Regions from separate parts of the Kitasatospora sp. NPDC093102 genome, predicted to be linked through region 1. Evidence: riboswitches for the same ligand, from Rfam matches in the RefSeq annotation. Region 1 holds a riboswitch; each other region holds the start of a gene.
What was found. A riboswitch is a leader RNA that binds a small molecule or an ion and turns the genes downstream of it on or off. The one in region 1 is predicted to bind cobalamin.

Region 1 (4,921 bases):
CGGTCTGGGACCGCACCCGGGCCCACAACCGTCTGCGATCGCACCTGCGCGAGTACTACCCGGCGGTCCTGGAGGCGTTCGCTGGCAAGCGCGAGCGGCTGCTGTCCCGTGAGGCCCGCGCGATCCTGGCAATCGCCCCCACCCCGGCCGAGGCCGCCAAGCTCACCCGCAGTCGGCTCAAGGCTGCCGTCATGCGGGCCGGCCGCCAGCGCCGGATCGAGGCCGAGACCGACCGGCTGCTCGAGGTGTTCCGCCAGTCCTGGCTGCACCAACCGGCCCTGGTGGAAAGAGCGATGGGACGCCAGACACTCGCTCTGCTCGGCCAGCTCGAGGCGGCCTGCCAGGCCTGCGACGACCTGGCGCGCGCCACCGAGGAGCTCTTCCTGCAGCATCCCGATGCGGAGATCATCACGAGCTTTCCGGGCCTGGCCGTGCTCACCGGCGCCCGGATACTCGCCGAGATCGGCGACGACCGCACCCGGTTCGACACCGCTCGGGATCTGAAAGCGTATGCCGGAAGTGCCCCAGTGACGCGGGAGTCCGGCAAGAGCCGGCGCGTCAGCCATCGCCGGATCAAGAACAGTCGCTTGGCCGCAACCGGCAGGCACTGGTCCTTCGCAGCGCTCACCGCCTCGCCCGGCGCCCATGCCCACTACAACCGGCGACGGGAGACCGGTGACCGCTACTACGCGGCCCTCCGTCACCTGTTCAACCGCATGCTCGGTCAGCTCCACCACTGCTTGACCAGTTGCCAGAAGTTCGATGAAGCGATCGCATTCGCTCCGCCGAAACCGTCACCACTCGCTGCAGCTGCTTGACCCGATATCTGCATGGGGTGTCTTGTCCGCGGCCAGGCTGTCGGGCGTCTTGCGGGGCCTGCCCAAGCCGGTCCGCGGGACGCGGATCTTCTCCAGCACGGGCTCGAACTGCGTGCAGTCCGCCCGCTGCCCCGGCGTGACGACCAGGGACAGCGGACGGCAGCGGCCGTCCGCGCTCAGGTGGACCTTGGTGGTGAACCCGCCGCGCGAGCGGCTCAGGCCCTCGCCTCCAGCACCACCTCCACCAGGCGGGCAACGAGGCTCTGCCACGGCGTCTCGTCCTGGTGTTCCCCTGGCCCAGCCCCCTTTGGCCCGAGGGCCGGTGGCGGGTCAGCGCGGGCACCGGCCGCATGCTGGTGGGCCCGCACGATGGTCGAGTCGACCGAGATGTCCCAGTCGATGTCGCCGGCCGCGTCCGCTTCGGCCTGCACCTGCTGGAGCAGGCGTTCCCAGGTCCCGTCGGCCGACCACAGCCGGTGCCGCTCGTAGACGGTCTTCCACGGCCCCAACCGCTCCGGCAGATCACGCCACTGAACACCAGTGCGCACCCGGTGCAGAATCCCGTCGATCACCTGCCGGTGATCCCGCCACCGGCCACAACGCCTGTTGCTGACCGGCAGGAACGGCCGCAGCCGCTCCCACTCCTCATCCGTCAGATCACCCCGCCCCATGCCCAGCACAACGAGCAAGGCAACCGATAGTCACATGATCGGGCGGACAAGTCCTAAGCGATGGCGAAGTCGCGGACGGTCTTCTTCCAGGGGGTAGTCGGGGCGGTGTTCGGGGTGGCAGGCCCCGATGGCGCAACGCCTACACAGACCTCTGGACTTACTAGGACGTCCAACTATATGGTCGACGGCAGGTCCGCGGTGTCAGGGAAGCCGGTGTGAGTCCGGCACGGTCCCGCCACTGTGACCGGGGAGTTCGTCCTCGCAGATGACGGCCACTGGCAGCCAGCCGGGAAGGCCTGAGGGCGTGCGGTGATCCGGGAGTCAGGATACCGGCCGCGGGTGGTTCGTGTTTTCCACGAGGATGGAGACGACACGCATGACTCCGGGCTGCTCCCGTTCCACTGCTCCTGGTTGTCCCGTGCCGACGGCTGCCGGGGCGCCCACACCCTGACGGTCCGTTCTACCGCCGCACGCCCGTGCCGAGGGGCGCACCACCGTGCGCCCGCTCGCGGTCGGCGGCCTCCATTCCTCCTCTCCCCATCCCTGTCGAGAGAAGGAACCGATGGTCCGTGAACTGACCCACTTCGTCGCCGGCAAGCCCACCGCCGGCACCTCCGGCCGCTACGGGGACGTCTTCGACCCCAACACCGGCCGGGTGCAGGCCCGGGTGCCGCTGGCGGACCGCGCCGAGGTCGAGGCGGTGATCGCCGACGCGGCCCAGGCACAGCCCGTGTGGGCGGCCTGGAACCCGCAGCGGCGGGCCCGGGTGCTGTTGCGCTTCCTCCAACTGGTCGAGCGGGAGAAGGACGAACTCGCCCGGCTGCTCTCCGCCGAACACGGGAAGACCGTGGCCGACGCCCACGGCGACATCCAACGCGGCCTGGAAGTCGTGGAGTTCGCCGCCGGCATCCCGCACCTGCTGAAGGGCGAGTTCAGTGACAACGCCGGGACGGGCATCGACGTGTACTCGATGCGCCAGCCGACCTGCCCCACCTGCACTCCTTCACGAACGGCCTGGAACTCGACCGCGCCGCCGTCGACGCCGGACTCACCCTCCCGTACCACAACGGCCGCACCGAAGGCGTCAACACCCGCACCAGGAGGATCATGCGCCAGATGCACGGCCGCGCCGGATTCGACCTCCTCCGCCACCGCGTCCTCCTCCCGCAATGAGGACGCAGCGTCACCACCGACTACGGAACAGAGCCGGAATCCTGATAGTCCCTACCGGTCCCCTCGGGTGACAGCGGGCCGGCTACGTCGCCCGGATGTTCTGGTCGGGGGCGTGCCCCTCGGCCGCGCGTTTGAGGATGTCGATGGTGAACGGGTGGTGGACCCTGCGGAGATCGTTGAAGTCGAGGAGGGCCTTGGCGATGTCGAGGAGGTCACAGACGTCTTCGGGGCGGGGGTCGGGGATACCGAGGACCACGGTGGTGAGGGCCTCGGGGGAGGGGGTGGTGGTACCGGGGGTGAGGAGGGGGGTGAGCGACTGGAGGGCTCGGAGGGTGTCCGGGGTGATGGGGTAGTTGACGTCGATCAGGGTGTGGGCGAGGCCGAGCAGCTCGGTGTCGGTGGCGGGCGTGGTGCCGAAGACGTGGCGGCGCAGGCGGGTGAGCGGGTCGCGGGGGTCGAGGCGGGGGCGGAGGGTGGTGGCGGCCTCGGTGAGGTGTGTCGCGAGGTGGACGTTGAACCGTGCGGCAGCGGACCCCTCGGAGGGCAGGCCGGTGCGCTCAAGCAGTTCCTGAGGCCCGGGTTTCTGCCGCGAACCGGGTTGCCGCTCGACGGGAGGCTGTTTGGCGCGGGTGGTGTTCGGCCGGGTGGTGAGGCGCGTGCCCCGGGTGGCCGAGCCGGGTGCGGTGGTGTTCGGGGGAGTCGGCGGGACTCCGGCCGGGGCGGTGCGGGGGCGTTCGGGCCGGGCGGGGGCCGGGGCTGTCGGTCGATGGCTGCGGGCGCGGTGTGAGGAGGGCACGGCGGGTTCGGGTGTGCGCCTGTGCGGGGTCACAGGGCTTGGGACTGGACCGGTACGACCGGACCCGGGCGTGCGGGTGCGGTTCGTGGCACCAGGCGGGTGCGGTTCTTCCGTGGCGGGCAGTGCGACGGTGGGCAGGCGGAAAGCCCGTGGCGCGACTCCGGTGCCAGCTCTGCGGGCAGCAGGGGTGGTGTCGTCGAAGCGCGTGCCGGTCTTCACCACCGGTCGGCGCGTGACGGCCGGGCGCGCGGAACCGGGTGGGGTGTCGAGGTCCTTGCGCGCGGGGGCCGTGGTGGCGCTGATGGCGGGTTCGTTGCGGAGCGAGCCGCGCTGGTAGGCGACGACGGTGCGGGTGACGGCCTCCACGACGGGCCTGGGTAGCGGACGGCCGTTGGGGGTCGTGACGGAGTGGATGCTCAGCAGGCGGGCCTCGGAACCCGGCAGCGGCAGCGGCTTGGTGGGGTCGTAGGTGCGGAGGTCGATGCTCGGTGCGATCTTTCGCAGGATGTCGGCGGTCTTCCGCCGGTAGACGCGGATGGTCGCCTCGGAGGCGAACGGGTGGGCGGTGGCGGAACGGTCGTTGGCGGTGACGAGGTCCAGGGTCCGTTCCGCAAGGGCCAGTTGGTCCTCGGTGAGGACCGAGGCCGTCTTGCCACGCAGGAAGTCCCGGGCCTTCTCGCGCAGCCCCGCGGGCCACGCGTCGGTGGGCAGCCGGGGAGGACTGGTCACGGCGGCGGGCTGAGCCGGTTCGGTGGGACCGGCGGGGAGCCCGTGTGCGGTGCTGCTGGGATCGGCGCCGGTCGGGGGCGTGTCGGACCGTGCCGGAGGTGGGCTGACCTCTTGGAGCGGTGTGCCGGGTTCGTCCGGCCGGACGGGCGGAGTGGTCCGACCGGGCCGGGAGTCCTGACCCGCGGTGGCGTCACCGGCCCCGACGGGGTGGCTGCTCGTTTCACCGGATCGGCCGACGTCGCTGAACAGGTGCGGGTACAGGGTTGCGAAGTCGTCTTCGAGGTTGGCTAGGAGGGCCAGTTCAAGCAGGTAGGTGCAGCGTCGGAGGTCCTTCGGGTCCTCCGGCAACGTCACCCTGTCTGCGGTCCGTTCCTGGAGCTCCTCCTGGAGTAGGTCTCTGTGTCCTGGGCTGTGCTCTTTCCACCAGGTCTCGATCTCGTTCGTTGTGGCCTTGCGTGCCTTTTCGACAAGGGTCTGGTGGGCCGGGCTGAGGGATTGGAACGGGGGTGCGGAGTCGGTGGCGTCGCCGGCCCCGACGGGGTGGCTGCTCGTTTCACCGGATCGGCCGACGCTGCTGAACAGGTGCGGGTACAGGGTTGCGAAGTCGTCTTCGAGGTCGGCTAGGAGGGCCAGTTCAAGCAGGTAGGCGCAGCGCCGGAGGTCCTTCGGGTCCTCCGGCAACGTCACCCTGTCTGCGGTCCGTTCCTGGAGCTCCTCCTGGAGTAGGTCTCTGT
Region 2 (4,921 bases), on a different contig from region 1:
TGTAGAGCACGCCGCGGTGTGCCCTGGCGAGCAGCCCGGGCTCGTACGCCTTGACGCCCTCGGCCAGCGCCCGCTCCAGGTCGAGCGAGCCGACGATCCGGTCCTCGGCCACGCCGACCGGCAACTCGACCAGCTGGGAAGGCCGTTCGGAGGCGGACGGGGAGACGTGCGGCCCGTCCGGGCACTGCGGGTCGGGTGTGGCCGGGTCGCAGGCGAAGCGGCAGTCGTCCACGGCGGCGATGGCCGGCAGCAGGCCGGCCAGCGCGCGCACCATGGTCGACTTCGCGGTGCCCTTCTCGCCGCGCACCAGCACGCCGCCCACGGCCGGGGAGACCGCGTTCAGCAGCAGTCCCAGCCGCAGGTCGGCCATGCCGACGATCGCGGTGAACGGATAGCGGACGTCACTCATGCCGTACCCCACTCCTGTCGTGTCCGGCCCTGTGGCCCTGCCTGGTCCTGCGGTCCCGTCCGGCTCTGCTGTCGTACCCGGCTCATGCGTCACTCCCAGGGGCCCCGGGCGGGACGAACGGCAGCGATCCGGCCGCCGGCACTCCGCCCTCGATCAGCTTCCACAGCGCGTCGGTGTCCGCGTGCTCCTCGATCAGGTCGCCCAGCCGGTCCAGCCGGGCCTCGCGCGCCGCGGCGAAGGAGGTGTCCGGTGCCGGGACGAACGCCCGGCCGGACAACTCGGCGACCTCACGCAGGAGTTCGCGGCGGAACCCGTCGTTCTCCAGCACGCCGTGCCAGGTCGTGCCCCAGACCGAGCCCACCCGGCAGCCGTCCAGACTCCGCCCCCGGTCATCGGAGACGAACGCATCGCCGCCTTCGACCGCCACCACCCCGTGGTGGATCTCGTAACCCTCCACCCGCTGCCCGTAGGCCTCGCCGACCGGCCGTGCCAGCACCTTCTCGATGCCGAACCGCACGCGCGTCGGCAACAGGCCGAGGCCCTCGACGGCACCCGACTTGGACTCGACCTCGTCCACGATCGAGTGCGCCAGCATCTGGTAGCCGCCGCAGACCCCGAGGACCGGCAGCCCGGCCGCCGCCCGCGCCTTCAGGGCCGGCTCCAGGCCGCGCTCGCGCAGCCAGGCGAGGTCGGCGACGGTGGCCCGGGTACCGGGCAGCACCACCAGGTCGGCGTCGGCCAGTTCCTCCGGCCTGGTCGCCCAGCGCACCAGCACGCCCGGCTCCTGCGCGAGCGCGTCCACGTCGGTGAAGTTGGACAGCCGCGGGAAGCGCACCACGGCCACCCGCAGCACGTCCGCGCCGAGCGGCCCGGGCCCGTCCGCCCGGTCCACCACCGTGGACAGGTCCAGCGAGTCCTCCGCGTCCAGCCAGAGCCCGGGCAGCATCGGCAGTGTGCCCAGCACCGGACGGCCGGTCAGCCGGTGCAGCATCTCCAGCCCGGGTGCCAGCAGCCGCGCGTCGCCGCGGAACTTGTTGACGAACCAGCCCGCCACGTGCCGCTGGTCCTCCGCCGACAGCAGCGCCAGCGTCCCGTACATCGCCGCGAAGACCCCGCCGCGGTCGATGTCCCCGACCACCACCACCGGCAGGGCGGCGGCCGTGGCCAGGCCCATGTTGGCGATGTCGCGGTCGCGCAGGTTGATCTCGGCGGGCGAGCCTGCGCCCTCGCAGACCACCACGTCGTAGCGGCGGCGCAGGTCGGCCAGGCACTCCAGGGCGCGCTCCAGCAGAACGGGCTTGCGCTCGCGGTAGTCCAGTGCGCCCACCTCGGCCACCGGCCGGCCGAGCAGCACCACCTGGCTCCGGCCGTCCGCGCCCGGCTTCAGCAGCACCGGGTTCATCGCCGCCTCCGGCTCCACCCGGGCGGCCTGCGCCTGCATCGCCTGGGCGCGGCCGATCTCGGCGCCGTCGGCGGTGACGAAGGAGTTGAGCGACATGTTCTGCGCCTTGAACGGCGCGACCCGCACGCCCTGGCGGGCGAGCCAACGGCAGATCCCGGCCGTCACCACGCTCTTGCCCGCGTCCGAGGTCGTCCCCGCGACCAGCAGCGCGTTCGTCATGCCCTTCCCCTCTTCCCCAGGAACGCCCGCAGCAGGACGTGCCCCGCGACCGTCGTACCCAGCGCCAGTGCGCCCACCCGCCGGGAGAGCGCGCAGGCCCGCTCGATGTCGTCCACCGTCACCGGCCGCAGCTCTGCGCCCAGGACCGGCCGGTGCTCGATCCGCTCGCCGTACTGCAGCGTCCCGCCCAGCCGCACGCCGACCGCGCCGGCGAACGCCGACTCCGCCTGGCCCGCGTTCGGGCTCGGGTGCGCGGAGCCGTCGCGCCGCCAGACCCGCCAGGCCGTCCGGGGCTCGGGTGCGGCGGCCACCGTCAGCAGCGCCGTCAGCCGGGCTCCCGGCCAGCCCGCCAGGTCGTCCAGCCGGGCCGAGGCCCAGCCGAACCGGGCGTAGCGCGGCGAGCGGTGGCCCACCATGGCGTCCAGGGTGTTCACGGCACGGAAGGCCAGCAGGCCGGGGGTGCCGGCCAGGGCGCCCCAGGTCAGCGCGTTCACCACGGCGTCGGCCGTGTTCTCGGCCACCGACTCGACCACCGCCCGGGCGATCTGCTGCCCGTCCAGCGCGCTCGGATCCCGCCCGCACAGGTGCGGCAGCCGCTCGCGGGCGGCCGCGAGGTCGCCCGCGGTCAGCGAACGGCCGATGGTGCGCGCCTCCCGGGTCAGCGAGGTGCCGCCGAGCACCGTCCAGGTCGCGGCCGCCGCCAGCGCAGCCCGGCCCAGCGGGCGCCGGCCCACCGTACGGTCCAGGGCGAGCGCGCCCGCCGCCACCGCGCCCACGCACAGCGCCGTGTACCCGGCCCCGGCACCGCGGTCGTCGCGCCACAGCCTCCGCTCCAGCCGGGTCGCGGCGGTGCCGAAGACGGCGACCGGGTGGCCCCGGCGGGGGTCGGCGAAGCGGGCGTCGGCGGCGTAGCCCGCGACGGCGCCGAGCGCGAACGCGGCGGCGCAGGTCAGCGTGCGCGGAGACGGAGAAGGTGCCGGCGGGGTCATCGGTGGCACGGCGGAAGGCAGCTCGGAGTCCGGCGGGGCGGGGCAGCCTGCATCGCGTGCGTGTCCTCACTCAGGGTCCGCGCCCTGGATCGACGTGACGGGGGCGAGAGTCTCCTGGCTTCCGGGTCGAACGCACTCCCGGAGCCTTCCAGCGGCCGTCGACGGCCCGCCGTGGCGATGTTCCGAGCGTGCTCCCCGGTGACAGTGGCGGGACCGCGCCGGACTTCCACCGGCTTCCTCTCCATGCCTCCGTTTGGCCCCAGGATCCCATCACGGGCCCGAACCGGGAGTCAACCGAGGTCGCGGAGGGGTTGGTCACACGCGGGCGCCGCCGACTGACACCCTGTGGGATCGCCCAGCGCGGCATCGGCCCGGTGCCGCTTCGCGCGTTCGGCGGCCGGTGCCGTATCGCGCTCCACGGCGGCCTTCCGGTGGCATGCTCCGCGGAAGGCCCCCCGTCGCCCCATCGTCGACTCCTTCACCGCCCGCTGCCGGCCTCTCCCCGGCACCGTCGGGTCGCCGCTGGGGTCACCCGGACGGCCTAGCCCGGTGGCCGGGCGGGCGGGGCGCCGGTGGACTGGTGCTCGAACACCGTCCGGTCCGTGACCAACAGAGCGGGGAGCGAAATGCGATGGGGAACCGCCGCCGTCGTGGCGGCCGCAGCGGTCGGGGCCGCCGTGCTGGTGATCGGCCGTCGGGCCTCCGAGCAGATGGTCCGTCCGGCGACCGCCGTCCAGGAGTCCGGTCCGATCCTGGTCCACAGCCTCGCCCCCGGCCGGGTCACCTTCACCCGCAGCCCCGAGAGCCTGCGCCCCGGCCGCTGGGCGGTCGAGTGGGCGGACGGTGGGCACGCGGTCGTCGAGGAGGTCCTGCGCAGCGACGAACGGGGCGTCACCCGCCGCCTGGTCCGTGCCGACCGGGGCACCCTCACCGCCGGTACCGAGGTCCGCCTCACTCCCCGGGTCCACCTCGGCGACCCCACCGAGGCGTTCGGCCTCGCCTTCGCCGACACCATCGCCGAGGGCGAGCTCGGTGCGCTGCCCGCCTGGCAGCTCGACGGCAAACGCGGCACCTGGGTGATCCTGGTGCACGGCCCCGAAGCCGACCGCCAGCAGACCCTCCCGGTGCTCCCCGTCCTCGACCGGCTCGGCCTGCCCGCCCTCGCCGTCACCTACCGCGGCGACCAGGGCGCCCCCGCCTCCCCCGACGGGCTGACCCATTTCGGCGAGACCGAGTGGCGAGACATCGAGTCGGCGGTAGGGCTGGCGTTCGACAGCGGTGCGGGCGCGGTGATCCTCTACGGCTGGTCCCTCGGGGCGACCACGGTCCTCCGGACGGCGGCCCGCTCCGCCTGGTCGCACGCCATCCGCGGGCTGATCCTCGACTCGCCCGTGCTCGACCTCCCGGCCTCCGCCCGCCGGGACGCCGCCCGGGCCGGCTTCCAGGGCGTCGCCGCCGAACTCGGCGCCCTCGCCGCCGAGGGCCGCACCGGCGTCGACCTCGCCGACTTCGGCCGCATCGCCGAGGGCACCGACCTGCGCGTGCCCACTCTCCTGCTGCACAGCCCCGAGGACCGGATAGCCCCCTTCGGCAGCGCGGAGAAGCTGGCTGCCGCCCGCCCCGACGTGGTCAGCCTCCAGACGTTCCCCGGCGCCGACCACGCCACCCTCTGGAACACCGCCCCCGACCACTACACCGAGCTCCTCCGCCGCTGGCTCACGCCGCTGCTGTAGCCCCCCCTGGCCGTGCGAGCGGTTTCGGCTGAGCCCCACCGGGTTTTCCGGCGAGGATTCCGCCGTCCACGAATGAACGTTTCTGCCTTTTCGCCGGGCATGCGCGAAAAGTCGGCCGGTCCGACTTCTCGTGCAGCATGACCCCGCCACCCCGTCCGCCATCCGTCCG
Region 3 (4,921 bases), on a different contig from region 1:
CGTACGCCTCGTGGCGGCCGAGCTGCTCGGCCAGGTCGGCGGAGCGCTCGTACGCGGTGAGCATGATGCGCTCGGCGATCAGCGTGGACAGCTGCTTCGCCTCGGCGGAGTCGAAGTCGATGCGCAGCTTGAAGAAGACGTCCTGGAGGCCCATCACGCCGAGGCCGACCGGCCGCCAGCGGGAGTTGGACGTCCCGGCCTCGGTGGTCGGGTAGAAGTTGATGTCCACCACACGGTCGAGGAAGGTCACGGCGGTGCGCACGGTGGCGTCCAGCCGCTCCCAGTCCATGGCGTTGATCAGGTCATCGGCACGGGCATCAAGAGCCACGTGGGCGCCGAGGTTGACCGAGCCCAGGTTGCAGACGGCGGTCTCGGAGTCGTCCGTGACCTCCAGGATCTCCGTGCACAGGTTGGAGGAGTGCACGGTGCGGCCCGGCAGCGCGGTCTGGTTGGCGGCGCGGTTGGAGGCGTCCTTGAAAGTCATCCAGCCGTTGCCGGTCTGCGCGAGGGTGCGCATCATACGGGCGTACAGGGTCTGCGCCGGGATGGTGCGGACGGCCTTGCCGGCCAGCTCGGCCTTGCGGTACGCCTCGTCGAAGTCGGCGCCCCACAGATCGACCAGCTCCGGCACGTCGGCCGGGGAGAACAGCGACCAGTCCTCGTTGGCGTTGACCCGGCGCATGAACTCGTCCGGGATCCAGTGCGCCAGGTTGAGGTTGTGGGTGCGGCGCGCCTCCTCGCCGGTGTTGTCGCGGAGCTCCAGGAACTCCTCGATGTCGGCGTGCCAGGTCTCCAGGTAGACGCAGGCCGCGCCCTTGCGGCGGCCGCCCTGGTTGACGGCGGCGACCGAGGAGTCGAGGGTGCGCAGGAACGGCACGATGCCGTTGGACTTGCCGTTGGTGCCGCGGATCAGGCTGCCGCGCGAGCGGATGCGCGAGTAGGACAGGCCGATGCCGCCGGCGTGCTTGGACAGCCGGGCGATCTGCGCGTAGCGGTTGTAGATCGAGTCCAGGTTGTCCAGCGGGGAGTCGAGCAGGTAGCAGCTCGACATCTGCGGGTGGCGGGTGCCGGAGTTGAAGAGCGTCGGCGAGGAGGTCAGGTACTCCAGGCGGCTCATCAGGCCGTACAGCTCGGCCACCTCGCGCACCGACTGCTCGCTGTCGCCGACCGCCAGGCCGCAGGCGACGCGGAGCAGGAAGTGCTGCGGGGTCTCGATCACCTTGCGGGTGATCGGGTGGCGCAGCAGGTAGCGGGACTGCACGGTGCGCAGGCCGAAGTACTCGAAGCGGTCGTCGCCCGCGGCGTCGACCAGCCCGTCCAGGGCGGCGGCGTGCTTGGCGACGAAGGCCGCGGTGGTGTCGCCGATCAGGCCCTCGGCGTGGCCGACGGCGATCGAGGCGGAGAAGGACACCGAGCCCTGGCTGGTCGCCTCGTCGACGATCTCCAGCGCGAGCAGGCGGGCGGCCAGCTTCGAGTACTGGGGGTCCTCGGCGATCATCGACGCGGCGGCGTCCACGGCCAGCCCGCGCAGCTCGGCGAAGTCCGAGCCGGCGTGGCGGCCGCGCAGCGCGGCGGCGGCGACATGGCCGGGGTCCACCTCGGTGAGGTCGGTGCTGCGGTCGGTGAGCAGCCGCAGCAGGGCGCCGCCGGGGTCGGAGACCGTCGGGTCGGTGAAGGCGGTACCGGAGCCCTGGGCGGGCAGGGTGGCTGAGGCGGCGATGGTCAAGGCGCTCTCTCCTGGCGGCGATCGGCGGCGGTGATCGGGGGCACCGGGCCGATCTGGGCAGGGGAGCACGGCGCGAACGCAGACGGCGTCGCGCGACGGTGACTCCCCGGCCCGCCCGCGAGGCCCGGAGGGGGTACTGCTGGTGCCGGCGCGGCCTCTGCGGGAGGGCCGTGGCGCACACTGTTCGGCAGGTCATCGGACTCGCGGGTACGGCTGCTGGAGCCGCCCGCACACCGCTGCGGGGCAGTCCCGGATTCGCACCGGGTTCCCCTGCATCGACAGCAGGAGTGAGCATACATGTAGTGCCGCCGGACTGCGGCGGCACCATATGTTGTGCCTGTCGTGTCGCGGATGTGCGTAGGCCGGGCGGCCGGTCAGTGCTTGAGATAGACCTTGTACGTACTCGAATCGCCGGTCGGCGACGTGAATTGGGCGACCAGCCGGTAGTGCCCGGCGACGGCCAGGGCCTCGCTCAGGGCCCGGTCGGTGGCCCTCGGCGCGGTGCTGTCGAGGACGACCATCGTGAACCAGCCGTCCCGGATCGCGGCCACGCTGCCGTCGTCGCCGTGATGCTCGACCCCGGCCCCGTCGCGGTACTCCGTGCCGGTGCGCGCGGAGACCCACTGCTCGGGCTTGGAGACGCTGCCGAGGTAGTACTCGGCGAGTCCGTCGACCTCGGTGAGGTAGCGGCCCTGGGGCTGCGTGTGGGCCCGCAGGACGGCCAGCAGGCGGCCGGAGTCGGGCCCGTTCTGGTAGCGCAGGGCGGACTGCTCCAGGCCGAGGGCGAGCAGGGCGACCCAGACCAGGATGCCCAGCTGGGGATGGCGGAAGTGGGCACCGACCAGCCGGGTCAGGCCGACCCCGGCGAGCGGGGCGGCGAGCAGCATGCCGTAGCCGAGGTGGCGGAACAACGCGCCGGAGGTGCCGGTCCACAGGTGGGCGGCGGGGATCAGCAGGGCCGTGACGGTCAGGGTGGCCCCGAGCAGGGCGCGCCGGCTCCGGGAGGTGGGGACGGCGTCCTTCTCCGGTGCGTCGTGCTCGTTCATCTGCTCGCGGCGCGCGTAGGCGATGGTGCCGGCCACCGCGAGGACGGTGAACAGGCCGGCCCACTGGAGCGTGCCGAGCAGGATCGAGCCGGTGGAGCCGGGGGCGTTGCCCTGCGAGGGCGACCATCCGGCGACCTTGCCCAGGGTGCCGAACGGCAGCAGCAGGACGAGGGTGCCGAGGGCCGCCAGCAGCGCGCGCACGGCGGCCGGGCCGGCCCGATGGTACGGCCGGGCGCAGGCGAAGGCGAGAGCGACCAGCGCGGGGACGGCGAAGGCCGCGGAGTAGGCCACGGCGCAGGCCAGTGCCGTGGGTGGGGCGGCGAGCAGGGCCATGGCCGGGTGGCGGCGGGCGGTGAACACCGTGGTCCAGGCCGCGACGGCGACCAGCAGGACGGCGAGGGACTCGGGCGCGGCGTAGAAGCCGACCACGACGGTGGACTGGAGGACGGCGTACACGGCTATGGCGCAGATGGCGACCCGCTCGTTGAACAGCCGCCTGGTCAGCGAGTACAGCAGCACCGTGGTCAGCAGCGCGAAGCCGAGGCTGAGCAGCCGGGTGCCCCAGATGCCGTTGGCGTCGGCGGCGGCGCCGGCCAGCGGCGGGTAGAGCCAGGGCGAGCCGTGCACCCGGTCGACCAGGTCGGTGGTGACCGGGGTGCCGTGCAGCAGGTGGGCCAGCTGCTGGCGCCCGACGACCATGGCGGCCGCCTCCTCGGGGTGCGCGGCGGCCAGCAGGCGCAGCGAGAGTGCGGCCTGGACGGTCAGGACGGCGCCCAGCAGGCCGCGGGCGATCCAGCGGCGGCGGGGGCTGGGGCCCGGGTCCCAGCCGATCGCGGGGACCTGCGGGATGGTGTACGGGGCCAGCTCGACGCCGTCGGGGTTGTCGACGGGCACGGGCGTACGGGGCTCCGGGCCGTCCGGCGGGGGGACGTCCGACACCGGGCCGGCGGGGTGCTTCGGGGTGGGGGAGAGGTCGCTGGTCATCATGGGTTCCGGATGTCGAAGCCGTAGCGGGGGGCGGACACCCGCTTCTTGAAGGCGGCGAGGGTGTCCGGAACGGTCTCGACCCGCCAGTCCGCCCGCTTGATCATGTTGAACCAGATGAAGCCGACGATGTCGTCGTGCGCCTCCATCCCGGAGAACAGCTGGTCGACGAAGGCCTGTTGGTGCCTGCCCTGCTCGGCGGCGGTCTCGCTGATGAAGAAGGGCTTGTTGCAGAAGGTGCGGATCTCGGCCATGGTCGGGCCGTACAGGGCCTCGAAGGTCTTGGGGCCGTCGTTGGTGAAGTAGCCGGTCATGCCGGCCCAGTCGACGTAGGTGTCGCCGGGGTAGTACGGCGCCAGGCGGGTGTTGGGCGCGGGGACGGTGATGTTGGGGCTCCAGACCCAGATCACGTTGGTGGCGCCGGCCTGGTCGAAGAGGTCGTGGACGTGGCGCCAGGCGGCCACGAAGTCCTGGGGGCTGGCGGCCTGGCGGCCCCACGGGTACCAGTCGCCGTTCATCTCGTGCGCGATGCTGATGGCGATCGGCAGGTTGAGCTTGGCGACGGCCTTGGCGACGCCGCGCACGTAGTCGTCGGTGTCGCCGGCCGCGATCGCGGCGAGCGAGGGCTCGTGCGGCTCCCAGGCCATGAAGGGCAGCGCGCCGGCCTCGTGGATCCGGCGCGCGCCGGCGGTGTCGAAGCCGCCCTTCCAATGGGCGTAGAACTCCAGGACGTTGGGCTGCTTGCCGATCGCGCCGCCGTAGCCGGGCAGCGCGTCCATCGTGGCGGGCACGCCGGGCAGGGCGGTGCCGAGGTACTTGTTCTTCGGCTTGAGCAGCGGCGTGACGTCGTACGGGACGCCGGCCGGCAGGGCCTTGGGCTGGGCGGCCTGCGTCGGCACCGCGGCGGCGGGGGGCGCGCCCGGGGTGCTGGCGGCGGCCGGGGCGGGCGCGGCGACGTCCTGCTGCATCGCGAAGCCCGGGTCCTCCGGGCCGCAGGCGGTGAGGAGCAGCAACCCGGCGGTCAGCAGCGGGAGCGCCAGCCGGCGACGGAGCCGGCCGGCCCGCCGGAGGTGGGCGGTCATGGCGATCACACTGCTTCCGTGGGGCGCGGCTGGACGAGGACCCGGCCCACGATGGTGGCGTAGAAGAGGCCGGAGGCGAGGAC
Region 4 (4,921 bases), on a different contig from region 1:
GGAAGGACACCCGGGTGTGGTGCCGTCCGGTGCGGACGGTGAGCCCGTGCTCGGGCAGGCCGGCCGGGTCACCGCCGTCGGCGAGCCAGCAGGCCACGGCGGAGCCGAGCAGCAGCGGGTCGATGCCGGGGTCGGGGCAGCCCCACTCCCGTTCGGCGCGGGCCTCCAACAGCAGGCCGGTGCGCAGCCGGAGCAGATGGCGGGCCGGGCCGAGGGCGGCCACCGCGACGGCGAGGCCGGGGAGTTCGGCGACGGTGTCGGCGAGCCAGCGGGTGGCGGGGCGTTCGGCGTGCACCTCGGTGCGGGCGAGGACCTCGGCGGTGTAGCGCAGGGCGTCGCCCGGGTGTTCGTCGGTCAGGGCGTGGAAGCCGCGCGGGGTGTGGTCGTTCGGGTCGAAGGGGTAGCGCCGGAGGCTGACGTCCGTGCCCTTGCTCGTGCCCTCGACGTCGTACGCGGTGGGCCCCTCGGTGGCCGCGGGGCATGGGACGGGCTTGGGGTAGGGCAGGAGGGCCGGTTCGTCCCGGGGTTCGTCCAGTCCTTCCAGGAAGGAGTAGAGCAGCGGGCGCAGCAGCCGGGCGGACTCGCCGCGGTGGGCGAGCGATCGGCCGGTGATGCCGCTCAGGTCGGCCGGGTCCTGGGCCAGGACCAGTTCGAGTTGGGCGGCGAGGTCCCCGTCCGGGTCGAGGACGGGTGCGGCCTGGCCGAAGGCGTAGCTGGGGGAGCGCGGGTCGAGTTCGGCGGCGCCGGTGGCGACGAGCACGGTGCGGTGGTCCAGGGCGGCGCCGTAGACGGTGACCGAGCCGTGGTCGCCGATCACGCAGTCGGCGGCGACGAGTGCGGCCTGCCAGCCCTGGTGGGGCGGGATCAGGCGCAGGCCCATCCGGCGGGCGTCGTCGAGCAGCGCCTCGGGGTCGTGGCGGCTCCACACGTTGGGGTGCAGGACGACGGCCACCGTGTACTCGTCGGCGGGCAGTTGGCGGACCAGCCGCTGGGGCAGGTCGGGACGGCTGCCGAATAACGAGTGCTCGCTCCAGGTGGAGCTGACGACGACGAGCCGTCGGTCGCCGGTGGCGCCGAGCGCGGCGCGGTAGCCGTCGCGGGAGCGCCGGCTGCCGAGCATCCGGTCGAAGCACGGGTCGCCGACCACCTTGGCGACGTCGAGCGCCTCGGGGCAGGAGATCCGCAGCCGGTCCAGCTGTTCGGGGTGGGAGAGGCCGAGGACGTCCACGAACACCCGTCCGCGGTGGGTGAGTTCGTTGCGGGACAGGCCGGCGGCGCTGATCGTGTCGCCGGTGGACTCGGTGACCAGGCGGTTGTAGCCGGCGCCGTGCGGGAGGACGACGAGGCGGGCGTCCAGGCGGTGCATGGAGGAGTGGACGGCGCAGGCGACGGCCAGGTCGAAGTGGCGGCGGACGGCGTCCTCCCAGTCCAGCACGGTGAAGCCGGGCAGGCCGTGGAGGTACTCGTCCAGGGCGCGGTCGGCGAAGGCGGAACCGGGGTTGACGGTGAAGTAGAGGTCGATGCCGTGCGGGCCCAGCAGGGAGAGGACGTCCAGGACCCGGGTGGCGGAGGTGAGGGTGCGGGCGACCGCCAGCACGCGGGCCTTGACCGGGTCGGTGTTCCAGCGGTCGGCGGGCCAGGCGTGGGGGTGGGACGGCACACCATGATCGTACTGGCAGGGGCGGCCTCCGGCGCGCCGCGCCCTTCCCGGGAATCGGCCGGCCCGAGGGGGAGTCAGCCCGCGGCCGCGCTGGGTTCGTGGTGCTCGGCGGCGGCGCACTCGTCCAGGAGGGGGCGCATGGCGTCGTCCACGAGCCGGTAGCGCACCACTCGTCCGTCTCGGTCGCCGGTGACCACGCCGGCCGTGCGGAGCAGCCGCAGGGCCTGGGAGACGGCGGGGTCGCGCATGCCGGTGGCGACCGCGAGGTCGGTGACGGCGAGCGGGCCGGCCCGGTGGAGGGCCAGCAGCAGGGCGAGCCGCCCGGGGTCGGCGAGCAGGGAGAACCGCTCGGCCCAGGACCGGACGTGCGCGGGGTCGCCGATCGCGGCGATGGCCTCGCAGACCCGGTGCCCGTCGATGGTGCGGTGGCCCGCGCGGTCGGCCGGTACGAGATGCATGCGGACATTCTTGCAGGCGGATCCCTGTGATCCTGGACACCTGCGCAGGTGCGCAGCCTTGCACGGGTCGGGCCCGGCCCCTACGGTGTAGCCCGCCGTGGTGCTCGGGAAGACCGGTGACGGACCCTCAGGGGTCCCAGCCCGGAGCGGCCCTCGCCACTGTGATCGGGTCGTTCCTCCGCCTGCGGAGGAACGTCGGCCGTACCCACGGAGCCACTGGGCGCCTCGCGCGCCTGGGAAGGCGGGTACGGGCGTCCCGTAAGCCAGGAGACCGGCCACGGCATCTCACGAGGTTTTCCACGAGGTGCTGGAGCGTGATCTGCAGATGACCCTGCCCGAAACCGTTGCCGCCGGGGCGAAGACGGCCCCTTCCGTCCTGCCCGCCTTCAGATGGCGGCGCGAGGACACCGTCCGTACGGCCGGGTTGATGACGGTGATCCTGGCCATGCACGTGGTGGCCTTCGGAACGCTGATCTTCCTGGTCGCACCCGAGAAGTACGCGGTCGGCACCCAGGTCTTCGGGGTGGGCCTGGGCATCACCGCGTACACCCTCGGCATGCGGCACGCCTTCGACGCCGACCACATCGCGGTGATCGACAACACCACCCGCAAGCTGATGGCGGACGGCAAGCGGCCGGTCTCGGTGGGCTTCTGGTTCGCCCTCGGGCACTCCTCGATGGTGGTGCTGATGGCCGCCCTGGTGGCGGGCGGCGCGCAGTTGGCGAACACGCTGATGGACGACGAGTCGACCACCCACAAGTGGCTCGGGATGGTCGGCACGACGGCCTCCGGCGCGTTCCTCTACCTGATCGGCGCGCTCAACCTGGCGGCGCTGCTCGGCATCCTCAAGGTGTTCCGGGCGATGCGGGCCGGGCGGTTCGACGAGGAGGAGCTGGAGGCGCACCTCGACTCGCGCGGCTTCATGGCCCGGGTGCTGAACCGAGCGACCCGTTCGATCACCCGGCCGGGGCAGATGTTCCCGGTGGGCATGGTGCTGGGCCTGGGCTTCGACACCGCGACCGAGGTCACCCTGATGGTGATGGCCGGCTCGGGTGCGGCCTCCGGCCTGCCCTGGTACGCGATCGTCTGCCTGCCGCTGCTGTTCGCGGCCGGGATGAGCCTGTTCGACACCCTGGACGGGACGTTCATGAACTTCGCGTACCAGTGGGCCTTCGCCAACCCGGTCCGGAAGGTGTACTACAACCTGACCATCACTGGTCTGTCGATCGCGGTGGCCTTCATCATCGGCACCATCGAGCTGGTCGGGGTGCTGCACGAGAAGCTCGATCTGACCGACCCGGTCTCCGGGTTCATCGCGGACATCTCGCTGGACAACGTCGGCTACGCCATCGCCGGGCTGTTCGTGGTGGTCTGGGCGATCGCGATCGGGTACTGGAAGCTCGCCCGGGTCGAGCAGCGCTGGACGCCCGAGAACTCGTGACTCAGGCGGCCGCGAGCAGCAGCGTGCCCGCGACGGCGAGCTGACCCTGGTCCACGACGGTGCGGACCATCCGGTGCCGGCCGGCGGCACGGTCTCCTTCGACGCCTCGTACGCGCACGTCTACCGCAATACGGGGGAGCGGGTGCTGCGGCTGACCATGGTGGTCTCCGTCCCGCCGCCGCGCTGAGCCGTCGAGCGGACGGAACGGCGCCTCCCCGGGCTCGGGGAGGCGCCGTTCGTGTGTGCGGGGTCAGCGCTCCTCACGGAAGTCGACGTGCCGGCCGGCCGCCGGGTCGTACTTGCGCAGGACCATCCGGTCCGGGTCGTTGCGGCGGTTCTTGCGGGTCACGTACGTGAAGCCGGTGCCGGCGGTGGAGCGGAGCTTGATCACCGGGCGCAGTTCGCTGCGGGCCATCGGGCGTCCTCCTGGGGTCCGGGGTGCCGGGTCTCGTGCGTCGGGCCGGGACCGTACACCGAAATGGAAGCCATTTTCGTGCATTCCAACGCGAGCCCGGCCCTGCCCATTCCCGGACGCCAGGAAGCGTCCATGTCCGCCCACCGGCTGCCGGCCCGGCTTCGGCAGCACGATCCCGCACCGCCGCGGGGCCCGTTCGACCCGGACGAGTGGTGAACGAGTGGTGACGAACGGTAGCGGGCGGTGAGGGGTGGGCACCGCCGAGGCTCGGGGTGCGGCGCGCGGGGGAGCGGGGGCCACGGCGCGTGTCCGGTAGTGACGGCGCGGTCGCGCAGGGGGCGCGCAAGGGGCACCGGGGGTTCTGTCGGGGGTGCTCGGCGGGCGGTTCGGGCCGGGGGTTCGTAGGCTCGACGCATGGCGGATGCGTACGCGGGGCGGCGGGAGCGGGTGAGGGAGCACTGCAGTGCGGCCGGGGCCGACGCGGCGCTGATCACCCGTGCGGCGAACGTGCGGTACCTGACGGGCTGCGCGCCCTGCGGGGCGAGCCTGCTGCTGACCAGGGAACGGGCGCTGCTCGCGCTGCCGGACGACCTGCCGCCGGACGACTCCGGGGAGCACCTGATCGCTCCGGACATCACCCGGATGCCGGTGGCGGCCGGCTCGGACACCGCGCTGGCCGCCGCGGCCGCCGCCGCGCGGGCCGGGGTGTCGGGCCTGGCGGTGGAGGAGCACGACCTGACCGTCACCCGGCACCGGGCGGTGGGGGGCCGCTCCGAGGGGGCCCGGCTGGTGGACCTCGGGCAGACGGTCGAGCGGCTGCGGGTGATCAAGGACGAGCGCGAGATCGCCGACCTGCGGATCGCCGCCGAGATCGCCGACCAGGCGCTCGGCGAGCTGCTGGAGTCGATCCTGGTCGGCCGCACCGAGCGGCACCTGGCGATGGAGCT

Region 2: linked by a shared signal. The riboswitch ahead of AB0O11_RS31010 (cobalamin biosynthesis protein) and the one ahead of AB0O11_RS34000 (aldehyde dehydrogenase family protein) in region 1 are both predicted to bind cobalamin.
Region 3: linked by a shared signal. The riboswitch ahead of AB0O11_RS06710 (ribonucleoside-diphosphate reductase subunit alpha) and the one ahead of AB0O11_RS34000 (aldehyde dehydrogenase family protein) in region 1 are both predicted to bind cobalamin.
Region 4: linked by a shared signal. The riboswitch ahead of AB0O11_RS12760 (HoxN/HupN/NixA family nickel/cobalt transporter) and the one ahead of AB0O11_RS34000 (aldehyde dehydrogenase family protein) in region 1 are both predicted to bind cobalamin.

What each region holds. Positions count from the first base shown of each region.
Region 1 is NZ_JBFBFA010000048.1:8,039-12,959, forward strand. Features, by position in the region: gene AB0O11_RS33990 (IS110 family transposase) at 1-818, shown strand, start outside; partial or broken gene AB0O11_RS33995 (IS5 family transposase) at 840-1,489, opposite strand; cobalamin riboswitch at 1,651-1,842, shown strand; partial or broken gene AB0O11_RS34000 (aldehyde dehydrogenase family protein) at 2,052-2,465, shown strand; partial or broken gene AB0O11_RS34005 (ISL3 family transposase) at 2,460-2,662, shown strand; gene AB0O11_RS34010 (protein-glutamine glutaminase family protein) at 2,745-4,921, opposite strand, start outside.
Region 2 is NZ_JBFBFA010000037.1:66,749-71,669, forward strand. Features, by position in the region: gene AB0O11_RS31000 (putative cobaltochelatase) at 1-409, opposite strand, end outside; gene AB0O11_RS31005 (cobyric acid synthase) at 492-2,030, opposite strand; gene AB0O11_RS31010 (cobalamin biosynthesis protein) at 2,027-3,019, opposite strand; cobalamin riboswitch at 3,127-3,260, opposite strand; gene AB0O11_RS31015 (alpha/beta hydrolase) at 3,646-4,752, shown strand.
Region 3 is NZ_JBFBFA010000003.1:226,229-231,149, forward strand. Features, by position in the region: gene AB0O11_RS06710 (ribonucleoside-diphosphate reductase subunit alpha) at 1-1,702, opposite strand, end outside; cobalamin riboswitch at 1,895-2,054, opposite strand; gene AB0O11_RS06715 (glycosyltransferase family 39 protein) at 2,101-3,759, opposite strand; gene AB0O11_RS06720 (glycosyl hydrolase) at 3,756-4,838, opposite strand; gene AB0O11_RS06725 (glycosyltransferase family 2 protein) at 4,844-4,921, opposite strand, start outside.
Region 4 is NZ_JBFBFA010000007.1:126,082-131,002, reverse strand. Features, by position in the region: gene AB0O11_RS12770 (hypothetical protein) at 1-1,660, opposite strand, end outside; gene AB0O11_RS12765 (metalloregulator ArsR/SmtB family transcription factor) at 1,735-2,118, opposite strand; cobalamin riboswitch at 2,200-2,413, shown strand; gene AB0O11_RS12760 (HoxN/HupN/NixA family nickel/cobalt transporter) at 2,444-3,559, shown strand; partial or broken gene AB0O11_RS12755 (cupin domain-containing protein) at 3,591-3,746, shown strand; gene rpmG (50S ribosomal protein L33) at 3,810-3,974, opposite strand; gene AB0O11_RS12745 (aminopeptidase P family protein) at 4,389-4,921, shown strand, end outside.